4 regions of the Paenibacillus sp. FSL R5-0887 genome follow, and region 1 is predicted to be linked to each of the others. Evidence: riboswitches for the same ligand, from Rfam matches in the RefSeq annotation. Region 1 holds a riboswitch; each other region holds the start of a gene.
What was found. Region 1 has a riboswitch for thiamine pyrophosphate ahead of MKY14_RS00345 (thiamine phosphate synthase). Riboswitches for the same ligand answer to the same signal wherever they lie in the genome.
Positions count from the first base shown of each region.

Region 2: it holds a riboswitch for thiamine pyrophosphate, as region 1 does, so the genes downstream of both, MKY14_RS25295 (ABC transporter substrate-binding protein) here and MKY14_RS00345 (thiamine phosphate synthase) in region 1, are expected to answer to the same signal.
Region 3: it holds a riboswitch for thiamine pyrophosphate, as region 1 does, so the genes downstream of both, MKY14_RS03705 (ABC transporter ATP-binding protein) here and MKY14_RS00345 (thiamine phosphate synthase) in region 1, are expected to answer to the same signal.
Region 4: it holds a riboswitch for thiamine pyrophosphate, as region 1 does, so the genes downstream of both, thiC (phosphomethylpyrimidine synthase ThiC) here and MKY14_RS00345 (thiamine phosphate synthase) in region 1, are expected to answer to the same signal.

Region 1 is NZ_JBBOCE010000001.1:76,119-83,547, reverse strand. It holds gene yfbR (5'-deoxynucleotidase) at 1-427, shown strand, start outside; gene thiH (2-iminoacetate synthase ThiH) at 511-1,626, opposite strand; gene MKY14_RS00355 (thiazole synthase) at 1,660-2,427, opposite strand; gene thiS (sulfur carrier protein ThiS) at 2,483-2,686, opposite strand; gene MKY14_RS00345 (thiamine phosphate synthase) at 2,725-3,330, opposite strand; TPP riboswitch at 3,444-3,545, opposite strand; gene MKY14_RS00340 (SDR family oxidoreductase) at 3,633-4,505, opposite strand; gene MKY14_RS00335 (GDSL-type esterase/lipase family protein) at 4,743-6,854, opposite strand; gene MKY14_RS00330 (AraC family transcriptional regulator) at 7,049-7,429, shown strand, end outside.
Region 2 is NZ_JBBOCE010000002.1:1,670,200-1,677,628, forward strand. It holds gene MKY14_RS25275 (response regulator transcription factor) at 1-85, opposite strand, end outside; gene MKY14_RS25280 (pyridoxamine 5'-phosphate oxidase family protein) at 205-624, opposite strand; gene MKY14_RS25285 (MFS transporter) at 785-2,005, shown strand; gene MKY14_RS25290 (hypothetical protein) at 2,078-3,529, shown strand; TPP riboswitch at 3,688-3,798, shown strand; gene MKY14_RS25295 (ABC transporter substrate-binding protein) at 3,960-5,009, shown strand; gene MKY14_RS25300 (thiamine-binding protein) at 5,088-5,381, shown strand; gene MKY14_RS25305 (ABC transporter permease) at 5,378-6,139, shown strand; gene MKY14_RS25310 (ABC transporter ATP-binding protein) at 6,174-7,007, shown strand; gene MKY14_RS25315 (hypothetical protein) at 7,205-7,429, shown strand, end outside.
Region 3 is NZ_JBBOCE010000001.1:822,470-829,898, forward strand. It holds gene MKY14_RS03700 (ABC transporter permease) at 1-471, opposite strand, end outside; gene MKY14_RS03705 (ABC transporter ATP-binding protein) at 452-1,147, opposite strand; TPP riboswitch at 1,346-1,449, opposite strand; gene MKY14_RS03710 (amino acid ABC transporter substrate-binding protein) at 1,672-2,508, shown strand; gene MKY14_RS03715 (amino acid ABC transporter permease) at 2,562-3,230, shown strand; gene MKY14_RS03720 (amino acid ABC transporter ATP-binding protein) at 3,244-3,996, shown strand; gene MKY14_RS03725 (S-layer homology domain-containing protein) at 4,092-4,748, opposite strand; gene MKY14_RS03730 (Fur family transcriptional regulator) at 5,067-5,546, shown strand; gene MKY14_RS03735 (TIGR00266 family protein) at 5,620-6,300, opposite strand; gene MKY14_RS03740 (hypothetical protein) at 6,463-6,669, shown strand; gene MKY14_RS03745 (class I SAM-dependent methyltransferase) at 6,731-7,429, shown strand, end outside.
Region 4 is NZ_JBBOCE010000002.1:2,816,151-2,823,579, reverse strand. It holds gene MKY14_RS30395 (alpha-amylase family glycosyl hydrolase) at 1-1,298, opposite strand, end outside; gene MKY14_RS30390 (phosphotransferase) at 1,552-2,538, opposite strand; gene thiC (phosphomethylpyrimidine synthase ThiC) at 2,624-4,366, opposite strand; TPP riboswitch at 4,470-4,579, opposite strand; gene MKY14_RS30380 (beta-galactosidase) at 4,651-6,702, opposite strand; gene MKY14_RS30375 (helix-turn-helix transcriptional regulator) at 6,873-7,429, shown strand, end outside.

The DNA.
Region 1 (7,429 bases):
AGCAACCATAGCTCTGTTCCATGATGCCAGCGAAGTGTTCACAGGTGACATCGCCACGCCGGTAAAATACAACAATCCTAGCTTACTCACCAGCTTCCGCGAAATGGAGAAAGTTGCGGCTGATCGCTTAACTGGAATGATTCCATCAGAGCTGAAAAGCATCTACACTCAGCTTATACGGCCGGAAGACAGCCCTCCCGATTCGGAGGACATTCTGCTGCACAGCTATGTGAAAGCCGCTGATCGGCTGGATGCTTATTTGAAATGCGTATGGGAAGTTGCTGCAGGAAACCGAGAATTTGCCGCCGCGAAGGAGCAGACAGCAGCAAAACTTCGTGGGCTTGACCTGCAGGAAGTGGATTATTTTCTGACTCATATGGCACCGAGTTTCGAAATGTCTCTCGATGAGCTCTCTGCCGGAAACTAAACACCCTCTATACAATAAAAAATGGACCTCCGCATGAATCTCGCAGGGGTCCATTTAGTGATTAATAATTGATAATACAAGTGTTACGTTGTTGATTCGGTCAGGATATCCCAGTCTTTAAAAATGGGCTGCAAACCCTTCGTATATAGCATTTTCGTAATCTCCTGCACACTACGGCTATCGGATATTTCGAATTGCGGAGTTCCCCCTGCATTAGTGTGACCGCCCACCTCAGTAGTGACCCCGGCTGACATCTTAGTTATTCCTAGATGAATTAAATGATCGCGTAGAGAGGCAGGCTCTCTTGTAGATAAAGTAATGCCCGAACGGGGTAAAAATAACCGGTATGCCAAAATAATCTGCACTAGCGATCGGTCGGTAACATCACACTCCGGGTTAAATTCCCCTAAATAAGGCCGAAACCGTGGAGGTGACAGACTGATCTCGCAATCTGGATACCGATCCTGCAAATAACGGGCATGCATGGCACTTTGGAATGCCTCTTGCCGCCAATCATACATCCCGAGCAACGTACCAATATTCACAGAACGAAAACCTGCCTGACAGCCGCGTTCAGGTGCATCCAGGCGATTCCGGTAGTTTCTTTTAGGCCCTTTAACATGCAGCTTTCTGTAAGTCTCCTGGTGGTACACCTCTTGGTACAGTGTTAATCCATCCACCCCTGCTTGAAGAAGCTCTTTATATTCTGCAGTTGATAGAGGATTTATCTCAATACTGACAGAGGAAAAAAATTCCCTGAGTACATCTACGCAATCCTTAATATATGAGACAGGATTCTCCCGGCGCGATTCACCAGTCAAAATGAGGATATGCCGCAGACCTGTAGCTGCAATCTTCTCAGCCTCCCTGCGAACCTCCTCCAAGGACAGCTTTTTGCGCGGAAAATCATAAATGGAGCTGAAGCTGCAGTAGGTACAATGATTCACACAAAAATCCGCAAGATACATCGGTGTGAACAGCTGCATCGAATAACCAAAATGTGCACGGGTCAGTCGCTGTGCAGCCAACGCCATCTCCTCTAGCAGCGGCGTTGCTGCCGGAGAGAGCAATGCCAGCAAATCATTTTCGTTCAGCTTGTCTTTTCCAAGCGCCCGCTTAACGTCATCCTCCCGGAACTCCTTCCACAGCTGCTCATAAGGATACTGCTCCAAGCGGGCCAGTGTGTCAAAAAAGCTCATGCTAATCTTCCCTCCTTTCGTGACCTATCAAATTCAGTTCAAAAATCCAGTCAACGGTGACGAAGCAAAAGCAACTTCTTCTACAGGACCGAGTCCTGCCAAATAAGCTTTGCGGCCAGCGGCTATCGCCTCGCGGAACGCTTCCGCCATGACGAGCGGATTACGTGCCGTTGCAATAGCCGTATTAAGCAGAACAGCAGCGGCCCCCATCTCCATTGCTTCCGCCGCTTCCGAGGGCTTGCCAATTCCGGCGTCTACAATAATCGGCAAATTCACTTCTTCAATAAGAATACGCACAAGCTCCTTAGTGCGCAGGCCGCGATTCGTCCCGATCGGCGCACCAAGCGGCATCACAGCAGCAGCACCGGCATCTCTCAGACGTAAAGCAGCCGAAAGGTCCGGACTCATATAAGGCAGTACTACAAAACCCTCCGCTGCTAAAATCTCTGTAGCTCGTATGGTCTCCAGATTATCTGGAAGCAGGTATTTCTGATCATTGATCACTTCGATCTTGACCCAGTTCCCCAGTCCCGCAGCTCTTGCTAATCTTGCAATACGGACTGCCTCTTCCGCTGTACGCGCTCCTGAGGTATTAGGCAGAAGAGTCATGTGACCGGGAATGTGGTTCATGATATTTTCTGCTCCACCTTGCGGGTCCACTCGGCGAAGCGCTACAGTAATCACCTGAGAACCAGAGCTTGCGATCACTTCGGGGATCAACGTATTCCGGCTATATTTTCCGGTTCCGATAAATAATCTACTGGTTAATTCGATGCCGCCAATATGTAACGGGTCATGCATGAAATTACCTCCCTTTGGTTCGTATAAATTTCTCAAAATTCTATACCGCTCCATCTCAACCCCCACCAACAAAGTGCACCAGTTCCAAACGATCATCCTCGCTCAGAGCAGTACTTTCATAATTCTCCTTACTGACAATTTCTCCATTCAGCTCAATGATCATCAGACGACCCGACCACTCAGGAAGACTGATCAAATCAGCTATAGTTTGAATACCACCAGAACACTCTGCGGATTTCCCGTTAATCAACAGCTTCATTCTGAATCACCCCCTTCGCCCATGCTGTTACCTCCAGGCTATGAATGAACCGCCTTATGAATAGCTTTGGCGGCCTCATAAGGATCATCCGCTCCGCAAATACCGGACATCACAGCAACTCCTGCCGCACCTTGTCTAATGATCTGCGCCGCATTAGCGGGGCTAATTCCTCCAATCGCAATTACAGGAATAGAGCTGGTCTCCACCGTTTCTGCAAGCAGCTCTAACCCACGTGCGGGCAGCCCTAACTTGCTATCCGAGGGAAATACATGACCAAACAAGCAATAATCAGCTCCCTGCTCTGAGGCATTCGCCGCTTCTTCCGGAGAATGAACCGATCTCCCCAGCCGAAGCTGAGGTGCAATTCGCCGGGCTGTAACCGGACTCAGACTGTGCCAAGCCAACTGAACCCCCGCGGCACCAGCTGCCAATGCTACATCGATCCGGTCGTTGATTATCAGTTTGGTAGCGGGCATACCGGCAGCCAACAGCTGCTGTGCCGCAGCGAGCAGTTCGCATGCAGGACATTGCTTATCTCTCAGGTGAATATAATCGACCCATGTCTGCACCGTGACAGCTAGTTCAACAAAATGTCTCAGCTGTAGCTTGCCGTCTGATATTAGATGGATCTCAGCTTGCAACATCACGATCTCCTCTCTCACTTCCCTGTAGGTCAGTAAAAAACAAAAAAACTGCCCCCCGTAAGGAAGGCAGTCAGAATCTGTATATAGACGGCACTACAAATAGCCCGACAACAGAAATTCGTTCTCCACTTCCCTACGCTGGTCTTAACCAGATCAGGTTCAAAGGGTCCGGAAATCCATTCCGTCTCAGCCAATCGGCACCCCTAGTGACATAAATATACAATTTTAAAATGCTAACGTGGTTTATAGTAACATATTTTTTTATTGAAATACACCCATTTATTCACATTAGCTGTACTGATCTAACCGTTTACTACCTCGCCACCATTTACATGAATAACCTGTCCAGTCACATAACTGGAATCGTCAGAGGCCAGATATACATAGGCTGGTGCCAGCTCTTCTGGTTGTCCAGGCCGTTTCATAGGCTGTGTACCTCCAAACTCGCTAACCTGTTTTGCATCAAAGGTAGAGGGAATCAGCGGTGTCCAGATTGGACCTGGTGCAACACCGTTTACCCGTATGCCCTTCTCTGCCAGATTCGTGGACAAGGATCGTGTGAAGCTAAGAATAGCTCCTTTAGTTGATGAATAGTCCAGCAGCTGCGGGCTTCCGCGATAAGCGGTAATTGAAGTTGTATTTATAATTGTAGATCCTGCTTTTAAATGAGGCATAGCTGCTTTTGTTAAATAGAACATCGCAAATATATTCGTACGGAAAGTACGCTCAAGCTGCTCGGAAGTAATATCCTCGATCTTAGCTTGCGGATGTTGCTCTGCCGCGTTATTGATGAGAATATCAAGCTTTCCTAAGCCCTCCACCGTCTGTTTAATAAGATCCTTACAGAATTTCTCGTCACCGATATCACCTGGAATTAGGATACATTTGCGGCCTTCCTGCTCGACCTGACGTTTAGTTTCCTCTGCATCTGAGTGTTCATTAAGATATGAAATGACCACATCAGCGCCTTCTTTAGCAAAAAGCACAGCAACTGCACGCCCAATTCCGCTGTCTCCACCGGTAATTAACGCCGCCTTGTCTTGCAGTTTACCTGCTGCTTTATAATTTGCCGGCTCGTATTTGGGCAGCGGCGTCATTTCACTCTCAATCCCTGGCTGATGATGCTGCTCCTGTGGGGGTAAGGTTTTTGTAGCTTGTTTATTGTTGCCTGACATCTTCCCTATCTCCTCTCGTTAAGCAAATTGATAGTTAACTGATCGTCTTAGGATGGCACAACTATGCACGTTTATACGCTGGGTTTGTCATTTTCTTAAATCGCTTTACGAATCTTACTTACCACAATGAAAGTAGATATAAACAACCGTGAGAGATATACTGCTGTAAGTGGAGAGGAATTCACTGCATACAAATAGACACAGCATCGCTGCTGTGCCTTGAATTGTTCACCCTGACTATTTTAGAGAAGAAACATGATTTTCTGCATTCACTTCATGTTCCAGCACCCACATAAAGTACAGAGCTTTGGCCGCTTTCTCCCGGGTCACTATAGCTTTAGGTTCTAGTTCTGTCCCATTGACCATTTCGCCTCTGGCAATCCCCACTTCAGATCTAATGAGTCCTAATTCATATGCACTTTTCACTTTTGAAATTAAATAAGGAGAAATGTCCGCTGTATCAACAAGCTGCGTCCAGGATACAAGAGGATAGTACATCGCACCTCTAGCTCCTGGCTCCAAATTCGAATCATAGCCAGGATCTCCTGGCACTACTGCTGTGCCGTTATAATCAGTCATGTACTTAGGTTTATTAGCAAACTTTACTTGGTAAACATCATAGAGAATAGCACCCATCGATTCACGTGACAGCTTACCTTTCGGATAATAGGCAACATCAGATCTTTCCACTTTCATTAACTTAGAAATACTGCGTGTGAATTCAGCAACTGTCATCTCCGTATCCGGATTAAAATTCCCTTGACGGTCTTTGCCCATTACTCCCAGCTGGATTAATTTTTCAATTTGATTACGGTAATAAGCAGCTTCCCCAGTCGTCGTATCATTCGTTATTTCCGGAAAAATCTTACCCCAGTTCCCTGTTAGTGCCGCATGCTTAACGTTCCCTTTAAGGTAAGGAGTAATGGAGGCAGCAGTAGAATCGCCAGTAGCACCTTTCTCTACAAGCTCCGTAACAATCATCCGCGAAAATTGTTTGGCGAGCGCTTCTTTAAAATGAGTCCCATCGACTTTCTTTGAAGGATGCCCGTTAGCGTAACTTCCGTCATTTGTTTTGCCTGGCGTTTCTCCGGCTTCAATTGACATGAAGAGGGCTGTTATTGCTTCTACACCGATCTCGTTATAATATTTCAGACTTTCCGAGTTAAGGTCAATAAGTGTAACTCCAGATTCATCTGCGACCCGTTTAAGAATATCTACAAACTTTCTTGATTTAAAAGAATTTTCATAGATATATCCCGGACTTGCATTCCCTTTAATTCTGGACATTGGCGTTACCAGTACTGGTATCATGCCCCGGGCTTGAATCGCAGGGAGATAGACTTCTTTAAGGTAATTTTCATACATTGCTTCTGTCGAACCTCTGCCGTAACGTCTGAACTCATCTGCGCTCTCATCATTGTGTCCGAATTGAATAAACACATAATCTCCAATGCTGCCATTCAGTAAAATGTCGTTCAGTCGACCTTCTGTATAGGCATTTTTAAACGAGCGTCCCCCCATGGAATAGTTAGTTACACTCAATTTATGTTGATTAAACATACTGCCAATAATCTGGCCCCAACCACTCATTGGTGCTTCGTCGAAGGTGTAGGACTTGACCGTAGAATCTCCAAGTATAAATAAATTTGGAAGAGCTCCAACTGCTCTATGCTGAGGCAAAATCGGTTCCAGTATGATCTCCTCAATCCCCACAGCTGTGTTCACTTTGTTCGGTTCGATCTCAATATCTATATGATCACGGCCGTTTACATACGTATAAGTCCACTCTTTCCCTTTGGCTACAGCCGTATGCTTGACGGGTACAAGCTTTGCAGCGTCCCAATGTCCACTTTTCAACAAGCGGCTGGTCTGCATTCCGGATACTGACACGATCCCATCCTCTGCGTCAGAAGTCGTTTTTACATATATGTTGTAGGTTCCAGGGGGCGCATCCATTCGAAACGCCATACCGTAGTTGTTATAATTATCTTTCTCAGATTTAGGTTCAGCAAAAAAATTAGGCTCTGTGATGAAAAAACCTGTTCCATCGGATGTAATTGAGTCGGTGTGCACTTCTCTGGCGGGTAAAGCGTTGGTCTCTTGAACAAAACCATAACCTAAAGATGAGTCATACAATTGTACACCGTGATTAGGATCATACCTGACGGATTGATACCCTGTTTTAACTTGGTTTGTAAAATTGAACTTGTATACGCGTGCAATTTGGGTTGGAGGTTGCCTCTCTGCCCCATCTTTTATAAAGGCTGCCTCTGTTGTACCGTGAGTAAGAGTCAATGAAGCCATTAGTAAAGAAGATAAGATTAGTATATTCCTACACAACTTTCCCACTTCATTACACTTCCTTCCGTTTCTCGAAATACTTCCCTAGGTTCCTCCATTATCCCTGTTCTCTAAAGTGATTCAAATGATGATTTCATTCTTTTTTTTGACCTTTTGTAAAGAAAACTATGGAATGATCAACGGCTCGCACTGCAAAACGGTCATATGTATAGGTATCCTTGATATAATTAAGAACATCCCTATTGATCCTAAGGAGGAGAACTCCTATCGCTTACAAAGTCAGCTTTCCGAACATTATAAGTACACTACAGCTGATCGGTGTTCATTATCGTGTAGCAGAACCTGGGTGGACATACCCTGATCATCATCACAAAATCTTCGAACTATTGTATTGCTACGACGGCAACTCCCATCAATATGTAGAAGGAAGTTCCATTGCCTTTGGTAAAGGAGATTGGTTAATTATTCCGCCTGGCTTACGTCATTATGTAGTTAATTCTGGCCTGAGCAACTATATCTACCTCTCTTTTCATTTCGATATTGACGATTTAAAGTTTCGTGAATGGTTTCAGTCTCAGGCTGTACAGAAATGGAATAACCAGCAAATGCAGCGTTCGGGATTA
Region 2 (7,429 bases), on a different contig from region 1:
CACTATATCCTCTTTCGCTTAAATCAGCAGACACTACACTGCCAATTTCACGATCATCTTCAATATATAACAGAGTAACGCTCATGTAGCTTTAGCTCCTCCCCGATATGAATACCTAAAAAGTTGAAGTCATTATAACACATCAAACAGCCCTCCTACCCCATATGGGATAGGAGGGCTGTTTGATCAATTCAACGCTAAAGCTTACGGCTGCCATACTCCATGCTCTTTATTGCTGCCTACATACTCAATACGTGTTGGAGTAAGCTCCAGAATTACATAATTAGGATCATCAGGTCCTGTAAACCATGGCTCCAGCTCTTTATTCCATACCTTGGAGCGCAAGCCTTCATCCTTAGAGACGGTAGCAGTTGCTTCAATCTCCAGCACATCTTTGCTTCCGCCTGCCTCATAGCCAAGCAGTACAAAAGCATTCGGATTATCGGATAACTCCTCCACTTTATGAGTTTTGCGATTTGTAGCCAAATAAATCTTCAAACCCTCATGGAAAATGGCCATATAACGTACTTTCGGCTTATTTCCTTCTTCGATCGTACCAAAGGAACCGAACTTGTTGTCATCCAATGCTTTAATAATGAGTTGCTCCAGTTGTTTGTTATCCATTACGTAAATCTCTCCCTTCAAGCATGTAAACAAAAGTTTATATATCCAAGCTCACCGTTTGGATTTATCATAACAATGGTGCTTATTATAATGTACCCTTCAGGTTCACATTGAATCCGACCTTACTTCATAAACTACTTCAAGATAAGGAGCTTACTTCGTGAAAAAACTGATTTGGATCGGCTGTCTTTCCTACTTCGTTATCGGTCTGGCACATGTTGTGCTGGGATCTATTCTGCCCGTTCTACTGCAACATTATGATCAAAATTATAGTGCTGGCGGTGAATTAATCTTTAGTCAATTCGCTGGTTTTTTAGCAGGCGTGTTGGTCTCTCCCCTGCTTAATCGCCGCTTCGGTAAACGTGGAGGCATCCTCATTGCCACCAGTCTTCTACTAGTTGCAGAAATTGCCTACGCCTTTCTACCGCCTTGGGGCTGGATGTATGTTATCGCTGTTGCCGCAGGTTTTGGTTTCGGGATGATCGAAGCGGTTATCGGCACCATTATTATTGGTGCTGTAACCGAAGGAACTGCTATTGCAATGAGCCGGCTTGAAGTGCTATTCGGGATAGGCGCACTCGTGATGCCGCTTATCGCCAGTCCACTCATTGCTGCCGGAGCGTGGAGATTGGCCTTTCTAATCGTCGCTGCCTTCTCCTTAATTTCTCTTATCCTCTGGACAAGAGGGCACTTCGGTAATCTACAACGAATGCTGGATGAACGTGCCTCTGTCCAAGGAGCAGACAATTCGCAATCCTCAAGCTCACGTTCTAACAAAAAATTTCCGTATAAAGGTAAGCAATGGATTCTGTTAGGGATCTTCATCGTTTTCTTTTTTCTTTATGTAGGCACAGAGATGAGTTTAGTCAACTTTATGCCGGCTATCTTTATTGCCAAGCTAGGGATGACGGAGTCTGCCGCAGCACTGACAGTCACTTTCTTTTGGCTGGCGATGTCTACAGGAAGATTGTTTGCGGGTGTAATTGCCGAAAAAATATCTTACCGCGTGTACATTCTCAGCAGCTGTTTACTAACCTTGTTACTGCTGACACTCTTTCCGTTCACTGACAATCGAATGGCTGCTTTCATTGTAATTCTGCTGCTGGGGCTGTTTATGTCCGGTATTTTCTCCATTGCTTTAGTCTTCTCCAGCAAAATGCTGCCTGGCACCGAAGAGTCAACACCCAGCATTATGATTGCTTCCGGAGGTGTTGGCGGTGCTTTGCTACCTCTGTTTATGGGCTGGTCTATGGACCATTTAGAAGTGGCACAAACAGCCGGATTACTCGCCGCTTTTGCCGCCTTCTTGTTTCTGCTAAGCATTGCCGCATGGAGGTTCCAGTCCATGCAAGCGGTGAAAGGAAAGAGTTCCCGTATTTAGAACAGTATCAACGTTATCCTTTTAGGGTAATGTGATCTATAAGCATATTCTGAGCACAAGGATGGACGATGAATGAATGAGTCTTCAACTGAGCCTTTGTTACATACTGCGCTCATGCAGTTTATATTTCCCTTTTCTATAAAAAAGGGCGATTCTAAGCAGCTTATCCAGCAATTACAGAACGACGGCTTCACACGTTTTTTTCTGGATAATAAAGAGCTTGAAGCTGCCTATTACGGAGATGGCTACTGTGTTTCCCATGAACGAATGGAGCGCACCTATTTACCGTTTGCTGCACATGTCCTTTTTCCACGCAGGAAGGATGCCGACTCGTTTCGCCGTTTTTCCAGAGTAAATAATCTCGACTGCATTCTGGAGATTCCGCAGCAATCTATATTTTTCAAAATTCTCTCGACGGATATATTCATATGCCCTTTTCAGCTTGGATTCGTGACGATACGTGTCCAGCTGGAGGGGGATTCAATTCCCTTTAGTATTGCCCTAGAATTCGCAGATCGTTTCCGTGCGCTAGAGAATACCTTCATACAGGATGATTACACTTATATTCATTGCGGGGAACAGACCTATGAGATGGTAGAGGATTTTGTCTTCCGAAATTTGGTGGATGGACTGGAGCCATATCTGGATCAATCGGATATCAATGGGGCTTATTTCGAGACCCTTCCTTTTTTCGTAGATGAAAGAATGCAGGTGCAAGCTTTTTATGGCTTTCAGAATGAAGAAAGCTCTGATGAGATTAGTGTAAATCTGCGCTATCGTGCCTCACAGCTTGATGGAATTGATCTGAACGGAAAGCCCTATGCCAGTGCCAGCGATCCAGCATATATTGCGAACTATTGTCATGAACACTCCTATAATCGCTGGGGTCCAGACACGTATTATATGATGAATGAGCAGACCTTTTGCTGCATGACCCGCGCTGAACAGGAGATTGCTGTTAGTCTAGCCAACCAGATGTACGGGCAATATTATTACGGATTTTTACTCAATATTTTCCACAAAATCGTTCTGCTAAAGCTAGCCAATATGCACTCCCGACTTCGGATTAATCATGATTATGAGGAAATAGACAATCTAATCTACTCCATTAATAAGTTCTCGGCAAAGTTCTACTTCTTGGAGTTGATTTCCCAGTCGCAGGGCCGGGAGATATTTCTTCAGCTGCGTAAAGTATACGGAAACGATGCTTTGTTCGAGGAAGTGAAAGAAACCTTAAATGACCTGTTTCAGTATCAGGATAAGTTTCAATCCAAGCGACGGGATAATCTGCTGATGATTCTTACTGTATTTACGGTAGTAAGCGGGATTTACGGCATGAATCAGGTCATTGACGATCTGGATGGAAAGATTCAATGGAGTAAAATGATTGGTTATTCTCCCTTTGAATTTCTTGCCCTCTTCGTGATCATGAGCGGGATTCTGATCAGCGTTGTCCTCACGCTAGGGGCGCTGGTTAGTGAGCTTAAACGGCGTCACCGCAAGAAATATAAAGATCTAGACTAGCAAAAAAGAAACTACTGGATTGGAAAAATTCAGGAGTGCACTACTAGACATTCCGAGTACAGCCGTCTATAATACACCGTATGCGAGAAATATAAGATATAAAGTATGGGTACAAAACTTATGCTTACTTATATTGCACATAGAAATACCCGTTAACTTCATAGAACCAGGGGTGCTGGAATTGGCCGGCTGAGATTGTATCCCACAAGATACTGACCCTTATACCTGATCTGGATAATGCCAGCGTAGGAATCGCCAATTGGTTCTGGTCCCTGTGACCTTAACTAACCTTGCGCCAAGCCAGCGTCCCGATCACTCGGGGCGCTTTTTTTGTAAGATCACTAAAAGATGTAGAAAAACGTACATACTACAACTTACGGTTCATGTTGTGAAGACGGGATTCTTGTAACCTTAAAGGAGAGAAGAAGACATGCACCTTAAAAAAGCACTTACGTTGTGCCTCACCTGTGTACTCATTCTTGCCATTGCCGGATGCGGCAGCAACAATGGGAATACAGCCGGAAACAAAGCAAATGCTACTGATCCAACTGCTTCGGCTGGGACGGATGCTCCAAAAGAGCTCACCAAAGTTAAAGTCGCACTCGACTGGACACCGAACACAAATCATACCGGTCTATACGTAGCTAAGGATCTTGGTTACTACGCTGAAGAAGGTCTGGACGTCGAGATCGTTCAGCCAGGCGCAGCGGGTTCTGATACTATGGTTACTTCTGGCGAAGCCGCATTTGGCATCAGCGCCCAAGAAGGATTAACGCTAGCCCGTCTACAAGGCGTGCCCCTTGTCTCGATAGCAGCTATTATTCAGCATAATACGTCGGGATTCGCTGCTCCAGTAGATCGCAATATTAAATCACCAAAGGATTTTGAAGGTAAAACCTACGGAGGCTGGGGCTCACCGGCCGAAGAAGCAGCCATGAAAGCTATCATGGATCCTGAAGGTGGCGATGTGAAAAAGGTGAAGCTGATCAGTATCGGTGAAGCTGATTATTTTACCGCCGTCAAACGTGACATTGATTTCGCCTGGATTTTCTACGCTTGGACTGGTGTTGAGGCTGAGTTGCGTGGCGAGCCATTGGATATGCTGTACTTAAAGGATTATGCGCCGCAGCTCGATTATTACACGCCTGTGCTGACGACGAGTGAGAAGCAAATTGCAGATCATCCTGATCTGGTGAAGGCCTTCATGAAAGCCACATCAAAAGGTTATCAATATGCCATAGATCATCCGGAAGAGGCTGCCGGTATGTTATCGAAGGCCGTTCCTGACCTGGACGCCGACCTTGTCCTAGCTAGCCAAAAATGGCTTAGCCCAAAATACAAGGACGATGCTGCCCGCTGGGGCGAGCAAAAAACCGAGGTCTGGCAAAATTACGGCGACTGGATGTATGATCTGAAGTTGCTGGATAAACCGCTGGATGCTGCTAGTGCATTCAGTAATGATTTTTTACCGGCGGAGTAAACAACAATTGTAATGAATTACTTCGTTATCAAAGTTGGCTTTTTGAACTTACCTTATAAAATGAGAGGATTGATTATTGTGGCTAACACCCTACTAAGCATTCAAGTAATTCCAAAAACTCCGAACAATGAGGATTCCATCCCATACGTAGATAAAGCGATTGAGGTCATTCAGAAATCCGGCGTTAAACATCAAGTGAATCCACTGGAAACCACAATGGAAGGTGAGCTTAGCGAGCTGCTGGAGGTTGTGCGTCAGATGCAGGAGGCGTTGATCGAAGCAGGCAGTCCAAGCGTAATTTCGCAGATCAAAATCGCTCATAATCCTAACGGAATCAGCATGGATAAATTGACGGAGAAATATCGGCCGTGAGATCGACCTGGAAGCTAATATGGCCGCCCCTTGTGGCGGTCGTCTTCTTTTTAACCGTATGGCAGCTATCTGTATCTGTATTTCATATTGAATCCTGGATTCTGCCGAGTCCTGCTGATATTGCCCGTGAATCCACCAGTAACGCTTCTGGTCTTTGGGCTCATACGATGGCTACGCTGCGGCTCACTTTAATTGGTTTTCCCATTGGTACGGGGGTAGGCCTGATCGTTGCTTTGCTTTTGCATCTTTTGCCTTGGGCTAGACGGGCTTTTTATCCACTTATTATTCTGAGTCAAAATGTTCCCTCCATCGCGCTCGGACCCCTGCTCATTATCTGGTTCGGCTTTGGTCTTTTGCCCAAAATCGTGCTGATTACACTAGTATGTTTCTTCCCGGTAGCTGTCGCTGCGATGGGCGGTCTGGCCCAAAGTGATCAGGTCATGATGAATTATATGAAAATGGCTGGCGCAAGCAAGTGGCAAATCTTCACCAAGCTGGAGCTGCCCTCTTCTATCCCGGCACTATTTTCCGGCGTAAAAATATCTGCTACTTATGCGGTTATGGGCGCCGTGGTCGCTGAATGGATTGGCGCGGATAAAGGTATTGGCTATTATATGCTTCTGCAGAAATCCGCATATCGTACGGATCGGATGTTTGTTGCTATTGTTATTATTGTACTTTTAAGTCTTGTACTCTTTGCTATTATTGCATTGCTGGAAAAATGGCTGGTTCGCTGGAAGCCGCGCCGTAACTCATAGAAAGGAAGATGCCTGTATGTCTCAAGCGACGCAAATGCAACACAGAACAACAGAAGTCATAAGCTCTCCTGAAGCTCATACCGTGGCACCCGCCCTTGAAGTGAGCGGCATCTCCAAATCTTTTTCCCATCGTCGCCGTGAGACGAAAGTTCTGAATAATGTCTCTCTCAAGGTAGAGCAACAAGAGTTCGTTTCGATCGTTGGTCCTTCCGGCTGCGGAAAAAGCACCTTATTCCATATGATTGGCGGCCTTGTGAAACCCGATGCAGGCACGATCCGCATGAACGGTAAGGTCGTTACAGGTCAACGCGGTGAAATTAGTTATATGCCGCAGCAGCCTGCGCTTTTTCCTTGGCGTACAATTGAGGATAATGTGCTGCTTGCTGGGGAGATCAAAGGTGCACTGCGGGATGGAGCCCGCGAGGAAGCGCGCCAGTGGCTTACCAAGGTTGGGTTAAGCGGGTTCGAACATGCTTATCCGCATATGCTGTCTGGCGGGATGCAGCAGCGTGCAGCTTTTCTCAGAGCATTGCTCGCTCCCCAGGAGCTAATGTTGCTGGATGAACCTTTCAGCGCACTCGATGCACTAACTCGCAGTGAAATGCAGCGCTGGCTGCTTGAGCTGTGGGAAGAGAATCGCCGCTCTGTGCTGTTCATTACTCACAACATCGAAGAAGCGTTGTTGCTCTCTAATCGTATCTATGTATTTTCCGGCCGCCCCGGCTCCATTCTGCATACAGTCGATGTGCCGTTTCCGCGGCCACGCCGTGATGAGATTACGGACTCTCCCGAATTCCTTAAGCTCAAACGCCAGTTGTCACAGTGGATGCGAGAGGAACAAGCTAAAAATAGGCAGCCGCTAGCTTAATCGCTAAAAACTGTAAACTGATATCGCTGGTATAGCGGTGTCAGTTTTTTATTTTGCAGCGATAAACTCCTGCCCTATTTATAATTGACGCGGATGTATCTGCTCAATTAAACAAATTTCACTCATCATAGTAGGGATCACATTAAATGTGTGGCGAAAACCGACTCCCTGTTGGTAATGGATAGTAACCGGGCGGGTTGGGGACATTCTACGGGATTTATACCGGTGATTTGCTGCTTTGGGCCGGATTCGGCTCAGTCTACGGGATTTATACCGGTGATTTGCTGCTTTGGGCCGGATTCGGCTCAGTCTACGGGATTTATACCGTTGATTTGCTGCTTCGGGCCGGACTCGGCTCATTCTGCGGGATTTATACCGTTGATTTGCTGCTTCAGGCCGGATTCGGCTCATTCTGCGGGATT
Region 3 (7,429 bases), 750 kb from region 1:
GTCCTTGTAAGTCTGGCCACTTGTACGAAGTCCATCATATGTACTCACTACGACTGGAAAAAAAGCCGTCAAAAACACCACAGCCACTTTGCTCCACAGCGTATATCCGAACCACATAATAAAAATGGGGGATAGCGCAATTAATGGGACCGTCTGGCTAATGATAAGGAAGGGATAGATGGCCTTTTCTACGGGGCGAAACAGGAACATTCCAATGCCCAGCAATACACCAAAAATCACAGAAAGGACAAAACCCACCAGTATCTCCTGTAACGTCGCCAATAAATGCTGTCCAAATAATAATTGCCTGTGCTCGATCAATGCGATGCCAATAGATGAAGGTGCAGGGAGAATAAAGGCTGGAATCAAGTGAAGGCGAACAGCTGACTCCCAGATTACAAGAATGAGCAGTACCAGAAGAAGGAAGGGACCATAGTTGTCTAGATGTTTTTTAAAAGGTATAGGTTGCATGCAATCTTCGCTCCAACTCTGCCCGTAGTGCTATAAACCGGGGTTCATAGTTCATCTTATAATGTCTTGGTTTTGGTAGATCGACATTGATCTCCTGTAATTCGCTGTGCGTACCGCCAGATAATAAATAAATCCGGTCACTGAGCAATAGTGCTTCTTCCAGATCATGAGTGATGAGCATAATCGTCTGATTCAGTTCACCCCATAACTCCAACAGCCAACGGTGTATCTCACGTTTGGTCATGGCATCGAGAGCGCCAAAGGGCTCATCCAGCAGCATAAGACCACTTCCGTCTCCAGCCACTAAGGTGCGCAGAAATGCTACTCGCTGTTTCATACCTCCCGAAAGTTCATGGGGATAAGCCTTCTCTACATCTGTTAAGCCGAAGCGGGCCAACATTTCCCGAATCTGAGTGATCGTTTTCTGTTTACTAAATCTGGGCTTGATCTCCCAGGGCAAAAGGCAGTTGTCGAGCACCGTTCTCCAAGGCAGCAATAAATCCTGCTGAGGCATATAAGCGATCTGACCTAAACGACTAGCGGTTGAGGGGAGCGTAGGGAGTTTTATTTTTCCATGAGTAGGTTCGAGTAAACCGGCAACCGTTTTGAAAAATGTGCTTTTCCCGCATCCGCTAGCACCTACTACGGAGACGAATTCCCCTTGCCTGATATCCATGGATAGATTTGCGAATACAGGGGGTTGTTCAGTTTCCGGAAAAGAGTAGGTTAGGCCTTGAATAGATAAAATGGTCGTGATGATCTAACCTCCTAATATTTTTGTGGAGCGTCTAAACAAATAAAGACCCATCCATTTCCAGAGGAAATGAATGGGTCAAAAAGTTCATTCTGCATAATAACACTTAACATGCTTGATGAAAATTCTGCTCCACTTCCCTCCGCTGGTATGATCCAGATCAGGTTCCAAGGGTCCGGAGCTTGAAGCTCCGTCTCAGTCGGCCGACTCCCCTAGTGAAATAACAGGTCCATATTAATTTGTTTATAAATATACCATATCTTTCTGAGAAGTAAAGAGAGAAAGAAGTGAAGGATTAATCCAAGATTGGGTAAGATATAAGTAGAAATCTAGTTAATATTACAATTCCGATGTATATAATCGGAAAAAAGTATTGACGATCATGTGATGGCAGTGTACTATTCAATTTACCGGAAAAAAACCGGATAGAGAGAGGGGATTTAATAATGAAAAAATGGAGTTTAACTATTATATTGGCGTTAACCGTGGTTCTTGTAGCGGCTTGCGGCAATAATTCGAATACCAATACGGCTGCTGAACCAACAGCTGGAACGAATGGTGGAGCAGCATCTTCAGCGCAAAACAGTTTGGAGGCTGTGAAGGCCAGCGGCAAATTGCGGATAGGTACAGAAGGGACTTATGCACCTTTTACTTATCATGACACTGCGGGGAAATTGACGGGTTTTGACGTGGAAATTGCCGAAGAAGTAGCCAAACGTTTAGGTGTTGAAGCTGAATTTTTTGAAACTCAGTGGGATGGTATTTTTGCTGGGATGGATGCGAAACGGTTTGATGTCATTTTTAATGAAGTTTCCATTAACGAAGATCGCAAAGTGAAGTATGATTTCTCTGAACCCTATATTGTATCCAAGGCAGTATTGATCGTGAGCGAAAACAATGAGGATATTAAGACCTTTGCTGATCTAAAGGGTAAAAAAGCCGGACAATCCCTGACCAGTAACTTATCCGACATCGCTCGTGAGAACGGTGCTGAAATCGTAGCTACGGACGGTTTCAATCAAGCGATGGACCTGCTGACTTCGGGACGTATTGATGCAACTGTGAATGATGGCTTGTCTTATCTGGATCTGAAAAAACAAAAACCAGATGCAAAAATTAAAGTGGTTGATGAGATTCCTGAAGGCTCACAAAGTGCCGCGGTATTCCTGAAAGGCAATGATGAGCTGGTGAATGCGGTCAGTGATGCGATTAAAGAGATGAAAAGTGATGGAACGTACTTGAAAATTTCCGAGAAATACTTTGGAGCTGACGTTTCAAAATAATACAAGGCTAGCAAGGCTAATTAAGCCTAGAAGCTAAAAAGGATGTCTGAATAATGGATGACCGCAAAATACAAATTTTCTTAGATACACTGCTACCCCTGCTTAAAGCCGGGGTGGCTTTTACCATTCCGTTGGCGCTACTTTCCTTTGTGCTTGGATTGATTTTGGCGATCCTAACCGCGTTGGCACGTCTTTCACCGTGGGTAATTCCGAAGCTAATCGCCCGTTTTTATGTATGGGTCATTCGGGGAACCCCGTTGTTAGTGCAGCTATTTATTATATTTTATGGTTTGCCGGCTGTTGGTATTGTACTCGACCCTTTCATTGCCGCCACCATTGGATTTACCCTTAGCGTAGGGGCTTATTCATCGGAAATCGTACGCGCTGCTATCCTGTCGATACATAAAGGCCAGTGGGAAGCTGCCTTCTCAGTCGGGATGACTCGTGGGCAGGCTCTGCGCCGCGTAATTCTGCCACAAGCTGCACGCGTTTCTGTACCGCCGTTATCCAATTCTTTTATTAGCTTGGTCAAAGATACATCGCTTGCAGCGATCATCACCTATACGGAGATGTTTAGAACTGCTCAGCAGGTAGCCTCTACCACTTATGAGCCTCTGCTGGTATACTCCGAAGCAGGATTGTTTTATTTAGTGTTCTGTTCTGTGCTGTCGGCGCTGCAAAATTACTTGGAGAAACGACTCGATCGTTACTCTGCGACCTAAAGGAGAGATACTTGTGATTGAAATCATTAATTTGCATAAATCCTTCGGCGCACTCCAAGTGTTAAAGGGTATTGATCTGAAAATGGAGCATGGAAAGGTACTTGTCATTATTGGGCCATCCGGCTCCGGAAAGACTACACTGCTGCGCTGTTTTAATCTGTTGGAAATCCCGGATCAAGGCAGCCTGTCACTCGGGGATATCACCATCAATTTTACAGATCATAAGAAAATTCCTCAGAATTCCGTATTAGCTCTTCGGCAGAAAACAGGGATGGTCTTTCAATCGTATAATTTATTTCCGCATATGACTGCGCTAGGCAATGTGATGGAGGGACAGGTAACTGTCTTGAAACGAACCAAGGAAGAAGCTCGTAAGCGGGGCCTTCAACTGCTGGCTAAGGTGGGTTTGGCTGATAAAGCTGATAACTATCCACATCAGCTGTCAGGAGGACAGCAGCAGAGAGTGGCCATCGCCCGGGCTATGGCAGTAGATCCAGAAGTGCTGTTGTTTGATGAGCCCACTTCGGCGCTCGATCCCGAGCTGGTAGGGGAAGTGCTTAAGGTCATCAAACAATTAGCAGCAGAAGGTATGACTATGGTGATTGTGACCCACGAGATGAAATTTGCCGCCGATGTAGCGGACCGGATCATTTTGATGGATGGCGGTCATATCTTAGAGCAAGGAACTCCGCAAGAAGTGCTGGAGCATCCGAAGAATCCCCGGGCTCTGCAATTTCTGAATAGACTGAATGGTGAAGAAGAGTAGAAAGACAATACACAAGAAAAAGCAGCTCGGGAATCATCCGGAGCTGCTTTTTCGTGTGTAGATTATTCAAATGAGAAGAGTAACTGATATTTGGCTTATCCTCCAGTTTTCAGGAACTCCAAAGCGTTGTAGAGCATAATCGCAGCTTCGGCACGGGTGAGTTCGCTTTTTGGATTAAACTTTCCGTTAGCGTCTAGAGTATTGATCTTGTATTTCAGGGAGCGCTGAATACTGCCTTGATATGCAGGGGTCAGTGACGCTTCATCAGCGATATCTACTGGAACGATATTGATCATCGGCAGATTACCTACGCCTTCGATCGCTTGCACTAGATAGTTAGTGAATTGCTCTTTGGTCATAATTAGGCTAGGATCAATGTCTTTTGGTAGCTTAACTTGATTGTAATAAGCATTGATAAAGGCTTCAGCGTACCAGGCTTTGTCTTTTACTTTTGTGAACAAGCCGCTGGCAACAGGAGCTTTGTTAAAGTCAATGGCTGCGAGGCTGAGCTGAAGACCGCCGGAGATAAACTGAATCCCTTGGGCTGTAGTTACCTTAGAGCCAGGGAGAAATTGAGATTCGCTGACACCTTTAATTAACCCTTGATTTTTTAAAGAAATGATTTTTTCTTTGCCGTTTATGTTATCAATATCCTTAAAGGTGTTCCCAGCTGCAAACATCTGACCACCCAAAGAAAAGGAGAAAATGGCTACGGTTGTGATCGCTGCTAGTGTGCTTTTTTTCATGTTCATGTCTTTTCACCTCGTTGTATGGATAGGCTCCTTAGCCTTTGTCACTCCTTTAACGTTGTAAATTATGGAAAGGTTGCGGTCTAATCTGTATTATTTCACGAAAAAGTAGATTTTAATAGAAATATAGGCCAGATTGGGGTGTAGTACTTTGGATAAGTGGCATGAAATGATATAATGATGTCAGGCTCTTTTCATTCGTGGTTAATTTTGTTATGATTATATCGTAACGATTACTATTTATGGTTTGTCTTAACTGCATAAATAGGAGCGTCTCAGAGGGTACGGATGTTAAATCGTTCCGGGAAGGTAGGAGACCAAATGGATCAAATATCAAATATCAGTCAATTGTTTGCGGCGCAAAAATATAAATTAACGCCTCAGCGTGAAGCTATAGTGAACGTTCTGCTCGACAATGAGAAGGATCATTTAAGCGTAGAAGAAGTATATATGCTTGTTAAGAACAGCTATCCACATCTGGGCCTGGCAACGGTATACCGTACACTTGAGCTTTTATGTGAGCTACACATTGTAGAGAAGATGAACTTCGGAGACGGAGTTGCCCGTTACGATTTGCGCGGGAACGATCATTCGCATATGCATCATCATTTGATATGCAGCGTATGCGGTCGGTTGGAGGAAATTAAGGACGACTGGCTTGTGGAGCTGGAGAGAAGAGTGGAACGTGAATATGGCTTTAACGTCACGGATCACCGCCTTGATTTCAAGGGTACTTATGGAACATGTAAACGTACTGGCTGCAAAAAAGCAAAAGCAGAAGCAGATAAAGCAGTCTCGTAAGATTGCTTTCTAACCTAAAGACACAGGCTTTCTCCAAGCCTGTGTCTTTTTTGATTACTGCGTTCTAGGAAGTCTAGCTTCGAGTAGGTACAAAGGATTTGATCCACGTTCCGAAACTGCCAGGGTTACGGCTCTGAACGAGAATTACACCTTCTCCACGGAAGCGGCAGACAAGTGCTTCACCACTAGTTATGCTGTTAAGCCAGCCAGAGGCTGCCTTTTCCACCTTGTAGTCCATATAGTCTGGCCATGCTACGAGGTGTCCGTTATCGATAATCATTTCTTCACCAGGTCCTAAATTTATTGCATGGATAGCACCGAAGGAAGACAGGAACACCGTTCCTCTGCCACTGATTTCTACAATGAAGAAGCCTTCACCGGAGAAGAGCCCTCTGGTTAAATTCTGCATTTTGGTATTTACTTGAATGCCTTCAGTTCCGGCGAGAAATCCGTCTTTTTGAACTAACAGTTTATACGATCCGTCTAATTCTATCGCCTGAATATCGCCGAGTGAGCCAGGCGACAGCAATACCTCACTTTGACCACGGGTCGCTCTAAGTTCTTGAAAGAAGAATTTCTCACCGCTCAGCATTCTCCCGAGACCGCGCATTAAACCACCATCCACGGTTCCTTTTAATTCTACGTTAGGTGACATCGCGACCATTGCGCCCATTTCAGCCTTTACGCTTTCACCGGGATTTAGTTGGACCTTTAACATAGCAAAAGCACCTTCATACAAAACCTGGTAATTCATCCTTTAAACCTCCGCATCTATTTAGATAAGATAGAATACTAGCTTTGCTCTAAGTGTAACGGAATTCTTGCTTCGCTCATAGTCTGGAATATGTTAAAATGAAGTTGTCTTATAGATGTAAGATCAATAATCATTCACCCATGAATAGGAGAGTGGTGTCACATGGCACGAACCAAGACACAAAAAGCCTTGCGTAAGGCAGAGCGCTCCGGAGCCTGGTGCGCAGCACAGAGTCGTAGATTGAATAGTGATTATGGAGCCATTTCACAGCATGTACGATTAACACCAAGCAAGCAGGAACAATTGAATAAGAATAGATATAAGGGGCAGATCTTCCAAGATGATGCTCCTTTTTTATTGGCTATTTGATAAGAGAACATCGCTCAGCGTATAGTAATTGAAGAAATAATATATAGGAGATGTATCCCTGATGAAACAAAATAAATATGACGATTCGAATTTCTTCTCCGCCTACCAGCAAATGCCCCGTTCTATTGGAGGGCTTGCATCAGCAGGAGAATGGCATGTATTAAAGGCGCTTCTTCCAGACTTACATAATAAAAGTGTGCTTGATCTAGGCTGCGGCTTCGGCTGGCATTGCCTATATGCTCGTGAGCAGCAGGCGAGTTCAGTTATAGGTGTGGATATCTCTGAAAAAATGCTGCAACAGGCGCGTGAAAAAACGAACGATCCTGCTATAACTTATATCCAGCTGCCGATTGAGGACATTGATTTTACGAGCGAGCAATTTGATGTGGTCCTCAGTTCATTGGCTTTTCACTATATTGAATCTTTTGCAGCCATCTGCCGAAAGGTGCATTCGTTTCTTAAGCCTGGCGGGAGTTTTATTTTTTCAGTGGAGCATCCAATCTTTACTTCACGTGAAGAGCAAGACTGGTATGCCGATGAGCAAGGCAACCGCCTGCATTGGCCCGTAGATCATTATCAATCAGAAGGACTTCGTGAAACGAAATTCTTAACAGAAAATGTGATTAAATACCATCGCACGATTTCCACCTACTTTAATGACCTGATTGAAGCTGGCTTTACTATTAAAGTGGTTAAAGAACCAAAGCCTTCAGAAGAAATGAGTAATGATCCATGGATGAAGGATGAGGAGCGTAGACCG
Region 4 (7,429 bases), on a different contig from region 1:
TAAATTTTATCGCCGCTATTTGTACTGGATAGGGTCACCGTTTGGGCAGAATCATAGGTTTTGGGCACAGGAGAGACGGTTATCACCGGAACCTTAGGAACGTCTGGATTGGCGTCATACCATACGTTATCTGAGTTATACCAGCCCTCTTTTACGCTGCGAGATAAGTCAGCCGTCTGTTTGCCATTGCCGTCATTAAAGATCAGGCTTGCCCCTGTAGCATTTGGAACAGTATAGCTATACCAATCGTTCCCGTCCGATTTCATCAGTATCCCCGGCCATGCTCCACTAGTCGGAACGGTTGCCGGATTCAGATTCCAGTAATGGATGCGGATCGCTGCATTCCAGCTTGCTGGTTTCTTAAAGTGAACGGTTAGCCCCGCTGAAGTAGGTGTAGGTGTTGGCGTCACTGTTGGCGTTGGTGTGGGTGTTATGGTAGGTGTTGGCGTCACTGTTGGTGTAGGAGTTACCGTAGGTGTAGGAGTTACCGTAGGTGTTGGCGTCACTGTTGGGGTAGGAGTTACCGTAGGTGTTGGTGTCACTGTTGAGGTAGGAGTTATCGTTGGTGTTGGTGTAGCTCCGGCCGAAAGGGTCACATAGTCGATATTAATATTCCCGCTATCATCCGAGTCATATTTATAAGCAAGCGTGTTATTTCCTGCCTGTAAAGAGAGTGTTTCTGTTTGGTCTGCCCATGTATCCCAGTTGGTCAGGTTGGCTAATGTTGTCTGTGTAACCTTTATTCCATTGACATAAATGGACACTTTTTTAGCACTGCCGGATGCATTAGCATAGTGAAGCGTGGCATTATAGGACCCTGCTGCGGAAGCCTGGACGTTAAAAGTGGTGGCTGCTCCTGTAGTTGTATATCCATCAACAAAACCAGTGCCCGAATATCCGGTGTGATTCGTATTTACTTTTGCACCACCAGACAGGGATGCACTCTCTGCTTCGTATTTCCCGGCGACCGGAATAACAACCGTCCAGTTCTTCCCGCCGTTATTGTCCCAACTATCCGTTGGAGCCGTGATGTGATAACAATAAATTAGGGTGGCGCCTTCCTGAACATTGAGGTTGGCGATGAACGTGGTTCCATTTTTGGTCATCACCGTGTCCGTAGTATTAGCCCAGTTATTCGTAGTCCAATGTAAGGTCACAGCTGCCGCTGTAGGATTGGTATAGGTGACTGTATGATCCGTATTGCTGGCCGATGCTCCACCCGATAAACCAAATAAACTAAAAATGAGTGAAAAAATAATTAACCACGAAATATAACGCCTGGATTGTTTGGATACCAAGTAAATAACCTCCTCATAATTTTAAGTGCAGCTTACGATTTTAAGCCCATCGTGATGTGCAAACGTTTGCAAAAATGAGAAAAAAAGAAATACTTAATAGTTTTAATCTCCTCCTTCAATGAATAATAAGGAAAAAACTCATTGTATGCGTTTACAAACGGTTCAATATCTGATGAATTTTCCTTGTTAAGATTATAGGCGCCAAACTTTTGCTGGTCAATGCATCTTTTAGGCTATAATTCAATCGTTTTCACTATAAGTTCCCTAAGATAGCAGGTAAATTGTTCAGGTTCTTAGCCAGCCAATTCATTTCTTTTGCAAAACGTTTTGGAGGTACACTATGTTTGTCCATCGCGGCATTAATCCACCACGGGCTTTCCATATACCACAACAACTGCAATGATTTTGTTAAATACCCCTGCTCCACCGTTCGTTCCTCACGATATCCGTCAATAAATGCTGAAGCTAGTGCTCCATCTAAATCTTCATCTAAAGCACATGACATCACTGCTCGCGCTACATCAAGCTGCGGATAATCATATTTGAACCGATCAAAATCTAGAATTGCAGACAATTGGCTATCTTGAAATAAAAGATTATCAACCCATAAATCACGATGTGCCCATCCAGCTACAAGTCCTTCGAATATTTCCGGATCTATTTCTTCAGTCGCTCTCAGTTGTATCTCTAGGTCAGTGATGAGTGAAGTTTTGCCCATTTCCTTTGATTGTTGTAGGAGTACATTCCAATGTTCTAAACGTTCCTCAGGGCTTTGGGGAATAAATTGTGGGGTTCTTTTCAAACTAAGGGTCCCATCATTTAATAAACGATGCATTTTACCTGTGGCACGACCCAAATCAAACATTTGAAGGATGTTAATTTTGCCCGGCTCTATGACACGCCCTTCACAATATTCCATAACCATAAACGTCTCTCCCATATCTGATTCCAGTAAAACTTTATGGTTATAAGCCAACAATTCGGGACATGGGAGTCCCTGTAGATACAATCTTTTCTGTTGAGAAAAGGCGAAGCTCAGCTCTTCTGGGTTATACAATTTATATCTTTTTTTGTTGTATTGTTTAAGTAGAAATGGTCCTGAATCCGTTATGATTTTCCATTTAAGATTTAACCAGCCACGTTTTATTGGGGTAGCATGAAGGACTTTCAATCCAAAAAAATGATAGAAACTATTACTTAAATCCTCTAAAATGGCTTCCTCTGAACGAATCGCTTCCAATTCATCAACTCCTATCTATTCAAAGTATAAAAGAAGAAGCCGCCAATGACGACTTCTTTTAGATATTTCTTTTTAGCAGAAAAAGTTATCTATAAATAAGGCTCCCGCCTTGGAGAAACTCTTGCGCCTTCTCTTGCATTCCTGATTCAATTCTCGTCGTATTCCGGATATTATGAGAGATCTTCATACTGCAAAATTTCGGCCCGCACATGGAACAGAAATGAGCTGTTTTAGCGCCTTCCGCAGGCAATGTCTCATCATGATATTCGAGCGCTCGCTCAGGATCTAACGATAAATGAAATTGATCACGCCAACGAAATTCAAAACGGGCTTTCGAAAGAGCATTATCCCGGTCTTGTGCTCCTTTATGCCCTTTCGCCAAATCTGCGGCATGAGCCGCTATTTTATAAGTAATGACCCCTATACGTACATCTTCCTTATTAGGCAGGCCAAGATGTTCCTTCGGAGTTACGTAACATAACATAGCTGTACCGAACCAACCAATCATCGCTGCACCTATAGCAGAGGTAATATGATCATAACCAGGCGCAATATCTGTAGTCAGTGGACCTAATGTATAAAAAGGGGCTTCGTTACAAGTTTCAAGTTGCTTATCCATATTCTCTTTAATCAAGTGCATCGGCACATGTCCTGGACCCTCTACCATCACCTGTACATCATGACTCCAAGCTATAGCTGTTAATTCACCTAACGTCTCTAACTCGGCAAATTGTGCTTCATCATTCGCATCAGCAATCGAACCCGGACGTAATCCATCGCCTAGGGAAAAAGAAACATCGTACAGCTTCATGATTTCACATATCTCTTCAAAATGTGTATATAAAAAGTTCTCTTGATGATGCGCAAGACACCATGCCGCCATGATGGAGCCACCTCTTGAAACAATGCCTGTCATACGTTGTGCAGTCAACGGGATATAACGAAGCAGAACCCCCGCATGAATGGTAAAATAATCAACCCCTTGCTCCGCTTGCTCAATGAGCGTATCACGGTATACTTCCCACGTTAAATCTTCCGCTTTCCCATTCACTTTTTCCAACGCTTGATAGATAGGCACCGTTCCAATAGGAACAGGAGAATTACGGATGATCCACTCGCGTGTCGTATGAATGTTTTTACCTGTTGAGAGATCCATTATATTATCTGCACCCCAGCGGGTGGCCCATCTCATCTTCTCTACCTCTTCCTCTATGGATGAGGATACTGCGGAATTTCCTATATTGGCATTGATCTTCACTAAAAAATTGCGTCCAATAATCATTGGTTCACTCTCTGGATGATTGATATTCGCTGGAATGATGGCGCGGCCGCGGGCTACTTCATCTCTTACAAATTCCGGTGCCACATTCTCACGAATCGCAACGTATTCCATTTCCGAAGTAATAATCCCTTTGCGTGCATAATGCATTTGAGAGACATTACGCCCCTTTTTCGCTCGCAAAGGTTTTCTATGGAGCGCTGGAAACACTTCCGCCACAGCTTTTCCCGTTGCATTCCCGTTATCTTCAGGCTTCATGGTTCTTCCTTCGTACGCTTCCGCATCCCCTCGTTCCTCAATCCAGCTTAGACGATTGGGCTCTAACCCCTGACGAATATCAGTATGAATATTAGCATCCGTGTAAGCCCCGCTTGTGTCATAGACATGAATTGGGGCATTCTCCTCTTCGCCGTCTATGCCCGCAGTTGGACTAAGTGAGATCTCCCGCATAGGCACCTGAATATCAGGCCGTGAACCCTTTACATACACTTTTTGACTTGCTGGAAAAGCTGATAGATTGATTGGATCGTTGTTCAATTCGCTTGTCATCTCAATTCCTCCTATAAGGTGATTTGATCAAGCGGAGACGGTCTACTCCCCCACAAATAGAAAAGGCCACATCTGTATAAGATGCGGCCTTAGAGTAGACAAATAGAAATAGAACTCCATTTCCTCCGCTGGCATTATCCAGATCAGGTTTGACGGTCGATAGTTATAACTATCCTCTCAGCCTGGTCCCACCAAGCTCCCGTGACTATATAATTGCTACTTCAAAGTATAACCGAAAAGAGAAAATTATCCAAATCTACTCAAATGTGAGATCAATGTATACGTTAGTTTAACACCAATACCCCAAATCCTTCCAGAAGCACCTCGCCCGACAATGTTGTGCCGCTCAGTAAATCTGTTTTGGTCTCATGAAGATGGATCGTGACAGGAGTCTCACTATAATTAAGCAAAAAAGCATAACTGGAAGAAGCTCCGGTACGGACTTGCAGTTCTACCTCTTCTGGGAGCTCCAGCCAATCTGCTGGTGATTGTAGATCAATTAAATTTATGATCTCAGCCGCTGCCTGTTCATTAAATACGGCTCCGTAATACCAAACCTCACCCTTGCCGCGACGATTTCTAGTTACCGCCGGTTTTCCCGCATAATAATCAGAGGCGTAGACCGCCATCACTTCAACCGAAGCTTCCTCTATTTTGAGAATATCATTAAAGTCATCTGCTCCTGTAACGACTTCGGTCACGCCCGACCAGCTAATTGTTGTTGGCTGACGACTGCCCTTAACCATTGTGAATTCTTCAACTGTGATCCCGCATAGATCCTTAGCAGCACCTGGGAAAGGACGCATATAACATTGTCCGCGCTCATCCTTATAGCCGGTTCTACAGCCGAAGATCAGTTTGCCGCCTTGCTGAACATATTCATCCAGCAGTGCTGCTGTCTCATCTGTCATAATCGCTGGGTGAGGATAGATAAGCACGTCGTACCTTGCAAGCTCCTCCAGCGTTGTTTTTTTGCGTAAATAGAGTACGTCATTCGGGATATGCTTCCGCTGAAGCGCCTTGTACCACTCCTTATTGCTCTTCCACATAAACGGGCCATGCCAAACATCGTATTCTCCATCCCACTCATTGTCATAATCACGAACAATAGCAATGTTAGCCTGATTACGAGTACCGACAAACGCATGACCTGCTGCTGCCAGCTCCTGACCGATCTGCCCCGCTTCCCGCACTCTCCGGTTAGGCTGATTATGATAGTCATTGATTCCATGCCAATAAATTTCATTGCCCATCGTAGCTGTCCGCCAGCGGAAATATAACACCATATCTGCTCCATGAGCGATCGACTGATAGGTCCATAACCGCATCTGCCCGGGCTTTGGAGAAGGCATATCCATCCGGTTCACCCAGCCACCCGGGCCCGACTGCTGCTCCATAATGCAGAAATTCGGGGATATCGAACGAACAACAGATAACGACAGTCCCCAGCCTCTATCATTCAGCGGATTCCGCTCATTCGGGTCATAAAAAATAGTAGAGAACTGAGGATAGGAATCATAGCTGAAGAAATCCAACAGTTCATCCGTCATTTCATGGCTATCGAGATGCCCGAACAGACCGTTCGTGGTTACCCACTGCTTAGGGGCAAGTTTACGGATGATATCCGCTTGGTTTTTGGCAAAAGAATTTGTATTGTCCGAAATAAACCGTTTTTCATCCAATGCCTGATGAGGATTGGGTTGCTTCGGTACTGGAGTCGGACGTGGAAGATAGACCTGAGACCAGTCACTATAGCTTTGATTCCAAAAAACAGCTCCCCAAGCCTCGTTCAAATGCTCAAGTGTAACATATTTCTGCTGTAGCCATTCCCGGAAAGCCTTATGGTCACTCTCCGAATAAAATTCACTGATCTCACAGTTGAGCTCATTATCAATTTGCCAGCCAACTACACCCGGATGATTGCCGTAATGTTCAGCCATTTGTTCTGCAATACGTGCACACAGTTCCCGGTATTTAGGACTGCTGTAATTATAATGACGGCGCATGCCATGCTGAAGTGTAACACCTTCGTAGGTAACATTTAAAACTTCGGGATACTTATCAGTCAACCAAGCTGGAGGCGTCGCCGTCGGAGTACCAAGTACAACCTGAAGACCATATTTATGTGCTAGATCAATCGCCCGATCAAAGAGCCCGAACTGAAACTGCCCTTCTGCCGGTTCAAAAATAGACCAAGCAAACTCCCCCATCCGAATGATCGTAAAGCCGAGTTCACGCATCCGGCGATAATCGTCCTCCCACATGTTTTCTGGCCAGTGCTCCGGATAATAACAGACGCCAAGCTCGAATTTTTCAGTTGCGACAGGTTTCTTCATCATTACCTCCAAAGTATTAAAAATATGCTTTCAATATTTTATAATTCTATTGTAGTATCAATGATAAGAGGTCTTATATAACAAAATATTGCTATCATATAACAATCTTGCGTTCATTGCCTTAATCCAACTTGCGCTCTGTTGCGCTACAGAAACGGGTGCTGCCAAACATGAAGAAACAATGGTATTTGCCGACACCGGCTTTTTCGAAATATGTCTGTTATCCTGAATTTTTGGGACATTACACTCACTTTCCACAACATACAGAGAGAAGAAGCGAAGGTTTTCTGGGGAGTTATAACCTGCATTTGATCTTTGATGGGGAGGGTTATGTATTCCATGAGGGCGAACGTATTCCGATGAGTAGAGGACGAGGTTTTCTGTACCCTAAAGGGGCTTATCAGCAATACGGCTCTGACCCAGGCGAGCCTTGGGATGTCCGCTGGGTTCATTTTAACACTGAAATTGTCCTTCCCTTATTAGAAGAAGTGGACCAGTCTCGTGCATACCTGTTCACTTTTGATTTGGATGCTAAGCTGGACGAGCTATTCGAGGAAATGTACCTACTGAGTGCTTCCTACGTGACCCGTAGCGAGCCAAGACTATCTGCTCTGCTGTATGAGCTTCTAGTAAACTTGCTGCAGAACTCCGAGCCGCTTCACGGCTCAGTACCGCACGAGGTTAGGCAGTCCATCCGCAGTGCTGCAGATATCATTCATGTCGAATG